3 regions of the Neisseria sp. P0008.S010 genome follow, and region 1 is predicted to be linked to each of the others. Evidence: predicted binding sites of a transcription regulator. Region 1 holds the regulator's gene; each other region holds the start of a gene.
What was found. Region 1 encodes FNR, which switches genes on or off when oxygen is low (the NO sensors DNR and NnrR bind a similar motif). Its sites were predicted from a motif close to TTGATNNNNATCAA; they were not measured.
Positions count from the first base shown of each region.

Region 2: the regulator FNR is predicted to act here: its motif matches at 1,279-1,292, upstream of ACTHSL_RS05780 (bacteriohemerythrin).
Region 3: the regulator FNR is predicted to act here: its motif matches at 1,332-1,345, upstream of ACTHSL_RS05700 (FeoA family protein).

Region 1 covers NZ_JBQCVA010000044.1:3,820-7,283, reverse strand. Annotated here, with positions in the region: gene hemN (oxygen-independent coproporphyrinogen III oxidase) at 1-886, opposite strand, end outside; gene fnr (fumarate/nitrate reduction transcriptional regulator Fnr) at 1,021-1,755, shown strand; gene ACTHSL_RS10060 (LysR substrate-binding domain-containing protein) at 1,800-2,750, opposite strand; gene ACTHSL_RS10055 (OmpA family protein) at 3,189-3,464, shown strand, end outside.
Region 2 covers NZ_JBQCVA010000015.1:44,814-48,277, reverse strand. Annotated here, with positions in the region: gene ACTHSL_RS05785 (carbon starvation CstA family protein) at 1-998, opposite strand, end outside; gene ACTHSL_RS05780 (bacteriohemerythrin) at 1,362-1,970, shown strand; gene purE (5-(carboxyamino)imidazole ribonucleotide mutase) at 2,109-2,597, shown strand; gene tmk (dTMP kinase) at 2,884-3,464, opposite strand, start outside.
Region 3 covers NZ_JBQCVA010000015.1:29,518-32,981, forward strand. Annotated here, with positions in the region: gene ACTHSL_RS05690 (replication-associated recombination protein A) at 1-537, shown strand, start outside; gene ACTHSL_RS05695 (NAD(P)H-hydrate epimerase) at 610-1,236, opposite strand; gene ACTHSL_RS05700 (FeoA family protein) at 1,554-1,820, shown strand; gene feoB (ferrous iron transporter B) at 1,994-3,464, shown strand, end outside.

The sequences.
Region 1 (3,464 bases):
TGAAGACGTAGCCTGCTTCGGTCAGGCGTTGCACGGCGTATTGCAGGATGTCGAGTTTTTCTTCGCTGCTGGGAACGGCATCGGTGTCGATGCGGCGTTGGGGTTTGAATATGTGCGGCAGGTGGGCGTAGTGGTAGAGCGCGAGACGGTCGGGGGCCAGGCCCAATACGGTGTCTATGGTGGGTTTGATGCTTTCTAGCGATTGGTGCGGCAGGCCGTAAATCAAATCTACGCTGACGGATTTGAAACCGGCTTCGCGGGCGGCATCAATGACGGTGCGTGTTTCTTCGACGGTTTGGATGCGGTTTACGGCCTGCTGCACTTTGGGGTCGAAATCCTGTATGCCGACGCTCATGCGGTTGAAGCCCAGCCTGCCAAGATGTAGGACGGTTTCGCGGCTGACTTTGCGCGGGTCGATTTCGATGGAGTATTCGCCGTCGGGAAGCAGATTGAAATGGCGGTGTATCATGGCGAATACGCGGTCGAGTTGGCCGTCTGAAAGAAAGGTGGGCGTGCCGCCGCCGAAGTGGAGTTGCGCCAAAGGCTGTTTGCCGTTCAGGTGCGGGGCGAGCAAGTCCATTTCGCGTTCGAGGTAGTTCAGGTATTCGTCGGCGCGGGTTTTGTCTTTTGTGATGATTTTGTTGCAGCCGCAGTAGTAGCAGATGGTGTCGCAAAAGGGGATGTGGATGTAGAGCGACAGGGGTTTGTTCAACGCGCCTGCCTGCCGCAGTTCCAATGTTCGGATGTATTCTTGCTCGTTAAAATCTTTATGGAAGCGGTCTGCCGTCGGGTAGGAAGTGTAACGCGGACCGCTGGCGGGCAGCGAGGCGATGAGTTCCCGGTCGAATTCGGGTTGTTCGTCGTTAGAAATTCGGATAATTTTCATGAGGGTAAGGTTTGATATTGGTCAAGTTTGTAGTTGTTTGTTAGAATCGCATAAAGCTGGCGGATACGCCTTGATGTGAGTCAAGACCGAATTGTATACAGTTTGTCTGGCATACAACAATAAGGATATATTACATGGGTGCACACACTTTGTTACAACCGATGAAAACACTCTGTTCGACGTGTTCGCTGCGCGAGTTGTGCCTGCCTGTCGGTTTGCGGCCGGATGAGTTTGAGCAGTTGGATACGGTCATCAAACAGAGCCACAGGTTGAAAAAAGGGGAGTTTTTATTCCGTTCGGGTGAATCCTTCCATTCGCTGTATGCGATACGTACCGGCTTTTTTAAAACAACGGTTGCCTCCCAAGACGGTCGGGATCAGGTTACCGGTTTTTTTATGTCGGGCGAATTGATTGGGATGGACGGCATTTGTACGCATTCCCATAGCTGCGATGCAGTGGCTCTGGAAGACAGCGAGGTGTGCGAGTTGCCTTTCGGGCATATGGAGGCATTGAGTAAGGAAATCCCGAGCATTCAAACGCATTTTTTCCGCTTGATGAGCAGGGAGATTGTTCGTGATCAGGGCGTGATGCTGTTGCTGGGCAATATGCGGGCGGAAGAGCGGATTGCGGCGTTTTTGCTGAATTTGTCGCAGCGTCTGCATCATCGGGGGTTTGCCGCCAATGATTTTATTTTAAGGATGTCCCGCGAGGAAATCGGCAGCTATTTGGGTTTGAAGCTGGAAACGGTCAGTAGGACGTTATCGAGATTTCATCAGGAAGGGTTGATTGTGGTTGAGCATAAGCACATCAGGCTGCTGAAGCCGGAAATGTTAAATCAGATGGTGTCGGGCGGCTCTCACGCCGTCTGAAAAAAGCACAGAACTTTTGGGTTCTGTGTTTTTTGTTTGTCGTTTTAAATGGAAAAATCTTCGATAACCGGCGCGTACAACAGTTGGTCCAATCTTTCTTTCGTCAGGCTTGGATTGAATAAGCCGATAAAGTCATAGATATATCCGCGCAAATAGCTGTCCGGTCGGAATAACAGGCCGGAATAGCAGGGTTCAATCAGCTGCGAGATGTCAATTAAGGTCAAATCCGAATCGGTTTTCGGTTCGTAGGCCGCTTTGGCCATAATCCCAATGCCGAGACCGAGTTTGACATAAGTTTTAAGCACGTCATTGTCTGCAACCGAAAGAGCGGCATTCGGCGGCGGTATGTCGGCCTTATGGAATGCACGGACAATATTGGTTCCTTGGTTGAAGGCAAATTCATAGGTGATTAAAGGATATTGGGTAATCAGGGGGAGGGTGAGTGCGCCTTTGTGGTCAAGAAGGGGGTGGTCGTTCGGAACAATAAGCCCGTAATGCCAGCGGAAACACGGAATATTGCGTAATTCTTCAATTGTTTCGGGCAGCTCCGGCGTGATGGCGAAATCGACTTTCCCTTCAGAAACCATTTGCTGTATATCGGAAGGCGTCCCTTGCTTGATATTCAGGCTGACTTTGGGATACATGCCGATAAATTCCGCAATGATGGGCGGCAATATGTAGCGAGCCAAAGTATGCGTGGTAGCTATGGTTAAAACGCCGTTATCTTGTTTGGTAAACTCATAACCGATGTTTTTGATGTTTTGGATGTCGTGGAGGATGCGCTCTGCCGTTTGTAGCACAGCCTTGCCTGGTTGTGACACGGATATAATCCGTTTGCCGCTACGGATAAAAATCTGAATGCCCAGTTCTTCTTCCAGTAGCCGTATTTGTTTTGATACGCCGGGCTGAGAAGTAAACAGGGCCTCGGCAGCTTCGGAAACGTTCAGATTATGCCGGTAAACTTCAAGTGCGTAACGTAATTGTTGTAATTTCATAATGTTGAAGAATGATTCGGATGAAAGGGTAGGGCTGCTTTGAGAGCGTGAATGTAACATAAAAACAAACTTAAATTAAGAAATGACTGCTTGCGGCGATTATTTTGGTAAATCGCCAGCGAATTGGGAGAAGGGCGTAAAACAGATTGGGATTATCCAAAGATGTAATTTCTTGTTGCTTTTGTGCAACTGGGAGTGGCAAGAGTAGTACTTTCACCAGTAAATGAATGACACGGAATTGATTTTTCGGCATGATGCACAGCTAGGAAGCAGGCGGCCTTCGGGCAATTTTTAATGGGATATTGACAGTTTGTGTCGGGTTTTTTTATAGTACGACCTTAGATATTCTGGTTGCCGTTAAGTTCAGCGGCCTGTTATGTTGTGCTTTGTAATGGTCTTTGGGTCATTGCATTAACAATCTTTGATGAGGGAATAATAATGACCAAACAGCTTAAATTAGGTGCATTAATCGTTGCCGCTATTGCTTCGGCCAATACTCTTGCCGCCAGCGAGCCGCATACCAAACACGGATATACCGTTAGCCGTGAGTCTCAAGAAATTGTTCGTAACAATTACGAAGAATGCTGGAAAAACACTTATTTCGATAAAGCAGCCCATGGTCGCGTAGAGTGTGGTGATGCAGTTGCCCAGGCTCCTGCTGCCCCTGAATATGTAGACGAAACCGTTTCTTTGTCAGCTAAAACTCTGTTTAAC
Region 2 (3,464 bases), on a different contig from region 1:
GCGATGGTAATGAACAAGAACGGGAACAGTGCGCCGGAGAATACGGGGCCGGAACCATCGATAAAGTGGGTTACGGCAGGCATACGCAGATCTGGATTAACGATCACGATGCCCAAAGCCAAGGCCACAATCGTACCGATTTTCAGGAAGGTAGAGAGATAGTCGCGCGGAGTCAGCAGCAACCAAACAGGCAATACCGAAGCCACGAAACCGTAAATCATAATCGCCCAAGTGAGCTGGATACCGTCAAGGTCGAACCAGTGGCCGACGGAACTGTGCGCCACGTCTTCGCCATATATCACGGCCAACATCAGCAGGATAAAGCCGACGATGGAAATCTCGCCGATTTTGCCCGGGCGGATATAGCGCGTGTAAATACCCATAAACAGCGCAATCGGCATGGTGGCGGCGATGGTGAACGTACCCCAAGGGCTGTGAACCAAGGCTTTCACCACAATCAGCGCCAACACCGCCATGATGATGACCATAATCATCAAAATACCGATGGACGCAATCACGCCGGGCACGGTGCCAAGTTCTTGTTTTACGATATCGCCCAAAGACTTACCGTCACGGCGCATGGAGACGAACAAGACCATCATGTCCTGTACCGCACCGGCAAACACTACGCCGAAGATAATCCACAGCGTACCCGGCAGATAACCCATTTGCGCAGCCAGTACGGGACCGACCAATGGGCCTGCGCCCGCAATCGCGGCAAAGTGGTGGCCGAACAATACGCCTTTGTGTGTCGGCACATAGTCCAAACCGTCGTTGTGCCGCTCGGCGGGCGTGAGGCGGTTCGGATCAAGCTGCATCACGTTTTTGGCAATGTACAGGCTGTAGAAACGATAGGCAATGCAGTACACCGATATGGCGGCGGTTACCATCCATATCGCACTGACATGCTCGCCGCGGCTGACGGCCAAGGTAGTAAAGGAGGCTAGGCCGACCAAAACCACAATGCCCCATATAAGGAACGTTTTCAGCGATTTCATGGTTGAATCCTTAGAATATATAAAATTAAGCACAAAGGGCCTGAATGATGACACCGGGCAAACAACCGCCACACAGTGCCTTTATGTGAGGAGACTAAAGATGGTAGTGTGAAGCCCGCTTATAAGATTAACACAAAAACGACAAAATATGCGGCAGACTTAACATATCGAAATCATAAATGCTTTAAATCAGCCCGATTGTGTCAATCTCATTCTTAAGCAGCCTGCACCCTCCCATTCAGGCCGTCTGAAATGATGCGCTTCATGCCGGCTATATTCTTTGACTTAGATTAAGCCGCAAAGTACTTGCATCATTACAATACCGCCCTCACTGGGAAAACCATCAGAACAGGAAACAATAAAATGAGCTATTTCGACTGGACTCCGGATCTCGACACCCACATAGAATTGGTGGATGAGCAACATAAAATCCTGGTCCGCTGCATTAACGAACTGCACGAAGCCAATCAACGCAAGGATTTCGAGACGGAGGGAAAAATCATCGAAGACCTAATCCGCTATACGGTCGAACATTTTTCCGATGAAGAAAAACTGATGGACGATGCCGGATATCCGCTCAGCAAACAACACAAACAAATCCATCAGCGTTTTGTCGATAAAGTCAGGGAAATCCAACAAAAACAGCGCGAAGGCGAAGATATCGGACAAGAATTGCTGGGCATACTGCACAACTGGCTGTTTACCCATATCAGCCATCACGACAAAGGTTTCATCCCCGCCGTGCAAAAATATTTGGCCGCCAAATCCTCTTACGACGAATTGGAAGCCGAAGCAGCGGTTCGGGCAGCCTTTCAAAATCCGCGCCGCACACAAAATCCGACCATTTTCCCAGCTTTTATCGACGACGATGCGGCCGATGCCAACCATTCCGGCAACAATAACGCGCAAGAATCGGAAGACATTTTTTCCAAAGCACGGCAAAATATCAAAAATTTGAAAATTTGGCGTTAGAACCGGCGGCGGGGCGGACTGCGGAGCATTCCGGCAACGCCTGCCGTTTTTGAAACGATACCCGTTTCAGGCAAAATCAAAACCAGCATCCTCAGGGTTTGAAACCCTGCCCACCCATCAAACGATTAAGGAACCACCATGGCAAAAATCGGCATCATCATGGGCAGCAACAGCGACTGGCCCGTTATGCGGCATGCCGCCCAATTTCTCGAACAATTCGGCATTACCTATGAGGCGCGCGTCGTTTCCGCCCACCGCACGCCGGACTTGATGTTCGAATACGCAGAAACCGCACGCGAACGCGGCATTCAGGCCATCATCGCCGGAGCGGGCGGCGCGGCCCACCTGCCCGGCATGGTGGCGGCAAAAACCACCCTGCCCGTACTGGGCGTACCCGTGCCGAGCAAATATCTGAGGGGCGAAGATTCCCTCTTGTCCATCGTCCAAATGCCCAAAGGCATACCCGTCGCCACCTTCGCCATCGGCGAAGCGGGAGCGGCAAACGCCGCTCTGTTTGCGGTTTCCCTGCTGTCCAACCACGATCCCGAACTGGCGGCCAAGCTGGCCGATTTCCGCGAACGGCAGAAACAGACCGTTTTGGAAATGGAACTTCCTGCCGAAGAATAAACTTGGCGGCAATCAATAATGAGGCCGTCTGAAAAGAATATGGCGGCTTCATCTGCTTTTGATGCCTGCATGAATCATACAAAGCTTGTCTGCCTCATATCGGCGGCATCTCAGACATTAACCTCTTCAGGCTGAGAGAATCCCACCCCATAGCAACCATAAAACAGATTTACCGCACAAAAAAATGCCGAAATCATGAATCAATCATGAATTCGGCGTTTTTTTATCGCGCAAACAACCACTCGATTCAAAAATCAAACGGCCGTACGACAAGCATCCGCTGTTTTCAGACGGCCTCGAAATGCGCCTGCAAGGCCGCTTCCACCGCCGCACGCACTTCTTCCCTGCTCCGGTTACTGTCGATGACGCGGTAACGTTGCGGATGGGCGGCGGCACGGTCGAGATAAGCACGGCGCACGCGGGCGAAAAACTCCGCCTCTTCCTGTTCGAAACGGTCTTTCTCGCGCGAACCGGCAATACGTTCGAACGATACCTCAAGCGGCACGTCCAGCAGCAGGGTCAGGTTCGGACGCAAGCTGCCCTGCACCCAGTTTTCCAACACTTCGATGTCTGCCGCCGGAATACCGCGCCCGCCGCCCTGATAGGCGAAGGTGGCGTCGGTGAAACGGTCGGAAACGACGTGGATGCCTTTATCCAAAGCCGGTAGTATCACGTCTTCCAAATGCTGGCGGCGGGCGGCGAACATCAGCAGGGTTTCGGTACGCAGTCCGACCCGGCTGTCGGGCGACAGCAGCAGGCGGCGCAATTCCTCGCCCAAAGGCGTACCGCCCGGCTCGCGGGTGAACAGAACCGGCATTCCGCGCCGTTCAAACCATTCGCGCATGGTCGCCAGATGGGTGGATTTGC
Region 3 (3,464 bases), on a different contig from region 1:
CGTGGTTCGCATCCGAATGCCGCGCTGTATTGGTTTTGCCGTATGCTCGACGGCGGCACCGACCCGCGCTACCTTGCCCGCCGCATCGTGCGTATGGCGTGGGAGGACATCGGGCTTGCCGACCCTCGCGCCTTCCAAATCGCCAACGATGCCGCCGCCACCTTCGAACGCTTAGGCTCGCCCGAAGGCGAACTCGCGCTGGCGCAAGCCGTACTGTACCTTGCCGCCGCCGCGAAATCCAACGCAGGCTACAAGGCATACAACCAAATGCGCCGCTTCGTCAAAGAAAACGCCAGCGACGAAGTGCCCGTCCATCTGCGCAACGCCCCGACCAAGCTGATGAAGGAATTGGGCTACGGACGCGAATACCGTTACGCCCACGATGAACCGAACGCCTACGCCGCCGGCGAAAGCTATATGCCCGACGGCTTGGAGGAACCCGATTTCTACCAACCCGTCCCGCGCGGGCTGGAAATCAAAATCGGCGAAAAGCTGGAATGGTTGAAATCTCTGGATGAAGAAGCGTTGAAAGAATAAAAAACAACGCGAGATAGGGCAGAGGCCGTCTGAAAAACAATCTTCAGACGGCCTCTGTCATATTGCGCGGCCTTAATCGATACCGATGTCCAAACAGACGATTTCGCCGCAGTATGTTTTACCGTTTCCGCCCAGGTGCGCCGGTTTGTAGGCGGCGAAGGTGTAGGTTAAATCGGCACGGAAGGTATCCGCATCTGCTTCTCCCGTGTCGCAGTTCAGCCCGGTCGGGATGTCCAGCGCGACTTTCAGGCCGTCCGATTGATTCAGCAGGCGGCAGATTGCGGCGATGCCGGCGGGCAGCCTGCCGCCGAAGCCTGTGCCGAAGATGCCTTCGATAATCACATCGTAACCTGTTTTCAGACGGCCTGCCAAGTCTTCGGCGGCAATCAAGCCTATGCCGTCCAAACCTTGCAGCCGGCCGCGGTTTAATTCCGCCAGTTCGGATAGTTTTTCTCCGGCAGCAAACAGGATGTCCGCCCGCCAGCCGTGCGCCTGCAGTATCCGCGCCATCACCATGCCGTCGCCGCCGTTGTTGCCTTTGCCGCACACAATCAGCACCCGCCCGGCCTGGGGCCGCCTTCGCAGCAGGTCGGCGGCTGCGGCTCGTCCCGCGTTTTCCATCAGTTGCTCGAAAGTCGTGCCTTTGTCGACGGCCATTTGTTCGTGTTCGCGCATTTCTGCGGCGGTGTAGATTTTCATCATTTGCTCCTTTTGTCTCCACTGTTTTATGAAACATCAAAACGGAAATCCCATCAATAGTGCTCCCCTGCTTTTCCGACGAATCATTCCTTTTTTTGATTTGCCGCAAGAAGCCGTCTGAAAACAGGGTTTTGGCAGCTCTTGGATTTGATTTTTTTATTAACAAGATTTATTATCATAGCGAAATAAAGCAGCAAATAATTAAAATTATCTCTTTTGCGGGAGCGGGCGGCGGGATATATCCTTATCCTTCCTCGCGTCGGATTCGTCTTTCCAGGCCGTTTGTTTTTTTAATCGACACCGAAAGTAAACCCCCTATGTCTACCATACCTTTATCAAAACTCAGTAAAGGCGCGGTCGCGCACATTGATTCTATTGTCGCCAATCCGATTTTCGGCGAACTCGACCCGCTGGTTACGCGCCGCCTTGCCGATTTGGGCTTTTCAAGCGGGATGCCGTTGCAGGTGATTGCCGTCGGCGGATTCGGACGCGGTCCGTTTGCCGTGCGGCTGGGCAACCAGTCGCAATTCTCGTTGCGGCAGGAAGAAGCGGGAAAAATTATGTGCCATGTGATTGACGGCTGACCGCCGTACACAGGCATGCTTCGTACTCCGAAAATGCGGCAAGGGTAAAATCAATTTGATTGCCCCATCCTTTTCAGACGGCCTTAGGCCGTCTGAAAACACAATTTCAAAGCCTTTTCCCCAAATCCGACTTCAAACTTATCAAAGCAATCAAAAAAAGGAGAGTTCAATTCATGGAACTAAGCTATTTTGCCTTGATTGGCGCGCCAAACTGCGGCAAAACCGTTTTGTTCAACGGTTTGACCGGCTCACATGCCAAGGTGGCCAATTATCCGGGCGTAACGGTCGATAAGCGCGAGGGTGCCTTCCTCGACGACGAGGCCGTCCGCATTATCGACCTGCCAGGCACATACAGCCTGCGCACGACCAGCCCCGACGAAGCGGTGGCGAAAGATGTAATGGTGGGCAAGATGGGCATTCCGCCCGATGCCATTATTGCCGTTGCCGACGCGACCAACCTGCGGATGACCCTGCGCATGATTTTGGAACTGAAAACGCTGGGGCTGCCTATGGTGGTGTCGCTGAACATGAGCGACGTTGCCCGAAGAAGGGGCTTGAATATCGATGCCGCTAAACTGAGCGAGTTGTTGGATGCACCTGTTTTGGAAACAGTCGCAGTGAGCGCGTCGGGCGTACAGGCAGTGCGCGAAGCCGTGGCCAAGCTGCCGCGCAAACGCTCTTTCCCCGCCAGCCCCGCCTCTGCCGAACGCACGCTCGATGCGCTGGATAGCGACAAACTTTATCAAGAAGTCGAATCGATTTTGGCACAAGTAGTGCGCACGCAGATGACGCTGCCCGCATGGCACAAAAAACTCGACGACATCGTGCTGCACCCCGTCTGGGGCATGATTATGCTGCTGGTCATCCTGTTTATGGTGTTCCAAGCGGTTTACACATGGGCGGCGCCGATTATGGACGCCATTGAAGGCGGCTTTACCGCGCTGGGCGAATGGGTCGGCGCAAACATGGCGCCGGGCATCCTCAACGACTTGCTCGTCAACGGCGTACTTGCTGGTATGGGCAGCGTGTTGGTATTCCTGCCGCAGATTACGATTCTGTTCGCCTTCATCCTGCTTTTGGAAGATTCCGGCTACCTGCCGCGCGCGGCGTTCCTGCTGGATAACGTGATGGCGAAAAGCGGCCTGTCCGGACGATCGTTCATCCCGCTCCTGTCGAGTTTCGCCTGCGCCGTCCCCGCCGTGATGTCGGCGCGTACGATTAATGACCCGCGCGAACGCCTCGTTACCATCGCCGTCGCCCCGCTGCTGACCTGTTCCGCGCGGCTGCCCGTGTACGCGCTGATTATCGCCGCCGTCATTCCTGACCGCACAGTAGGCGGAATCTTCAATCTGCAAGGGCTGACGCTATTCGTCCTCTATCTCGCAGGCATCCTGTCGGCTGCACTGGCGGCATATATCATGAAACGCTTGGCACGAGTCAAAGGCAACGTGCAGCAATTCCCCCTGCTGATGGAGCTGCCGACCTTCCGTACGCCCAACTTCAAACACATCATCACCAGCCTGTGGGACAGGGTCAAAGCCTTCCTGAAACGCGCCGGTACGATTATCTTCGCGCTGACCGTGGTTTTGTGGGGCTTGGTCAGCTGGCCTCAACCGCCCGCAGGCGCGACCGGGGCCGCAATCG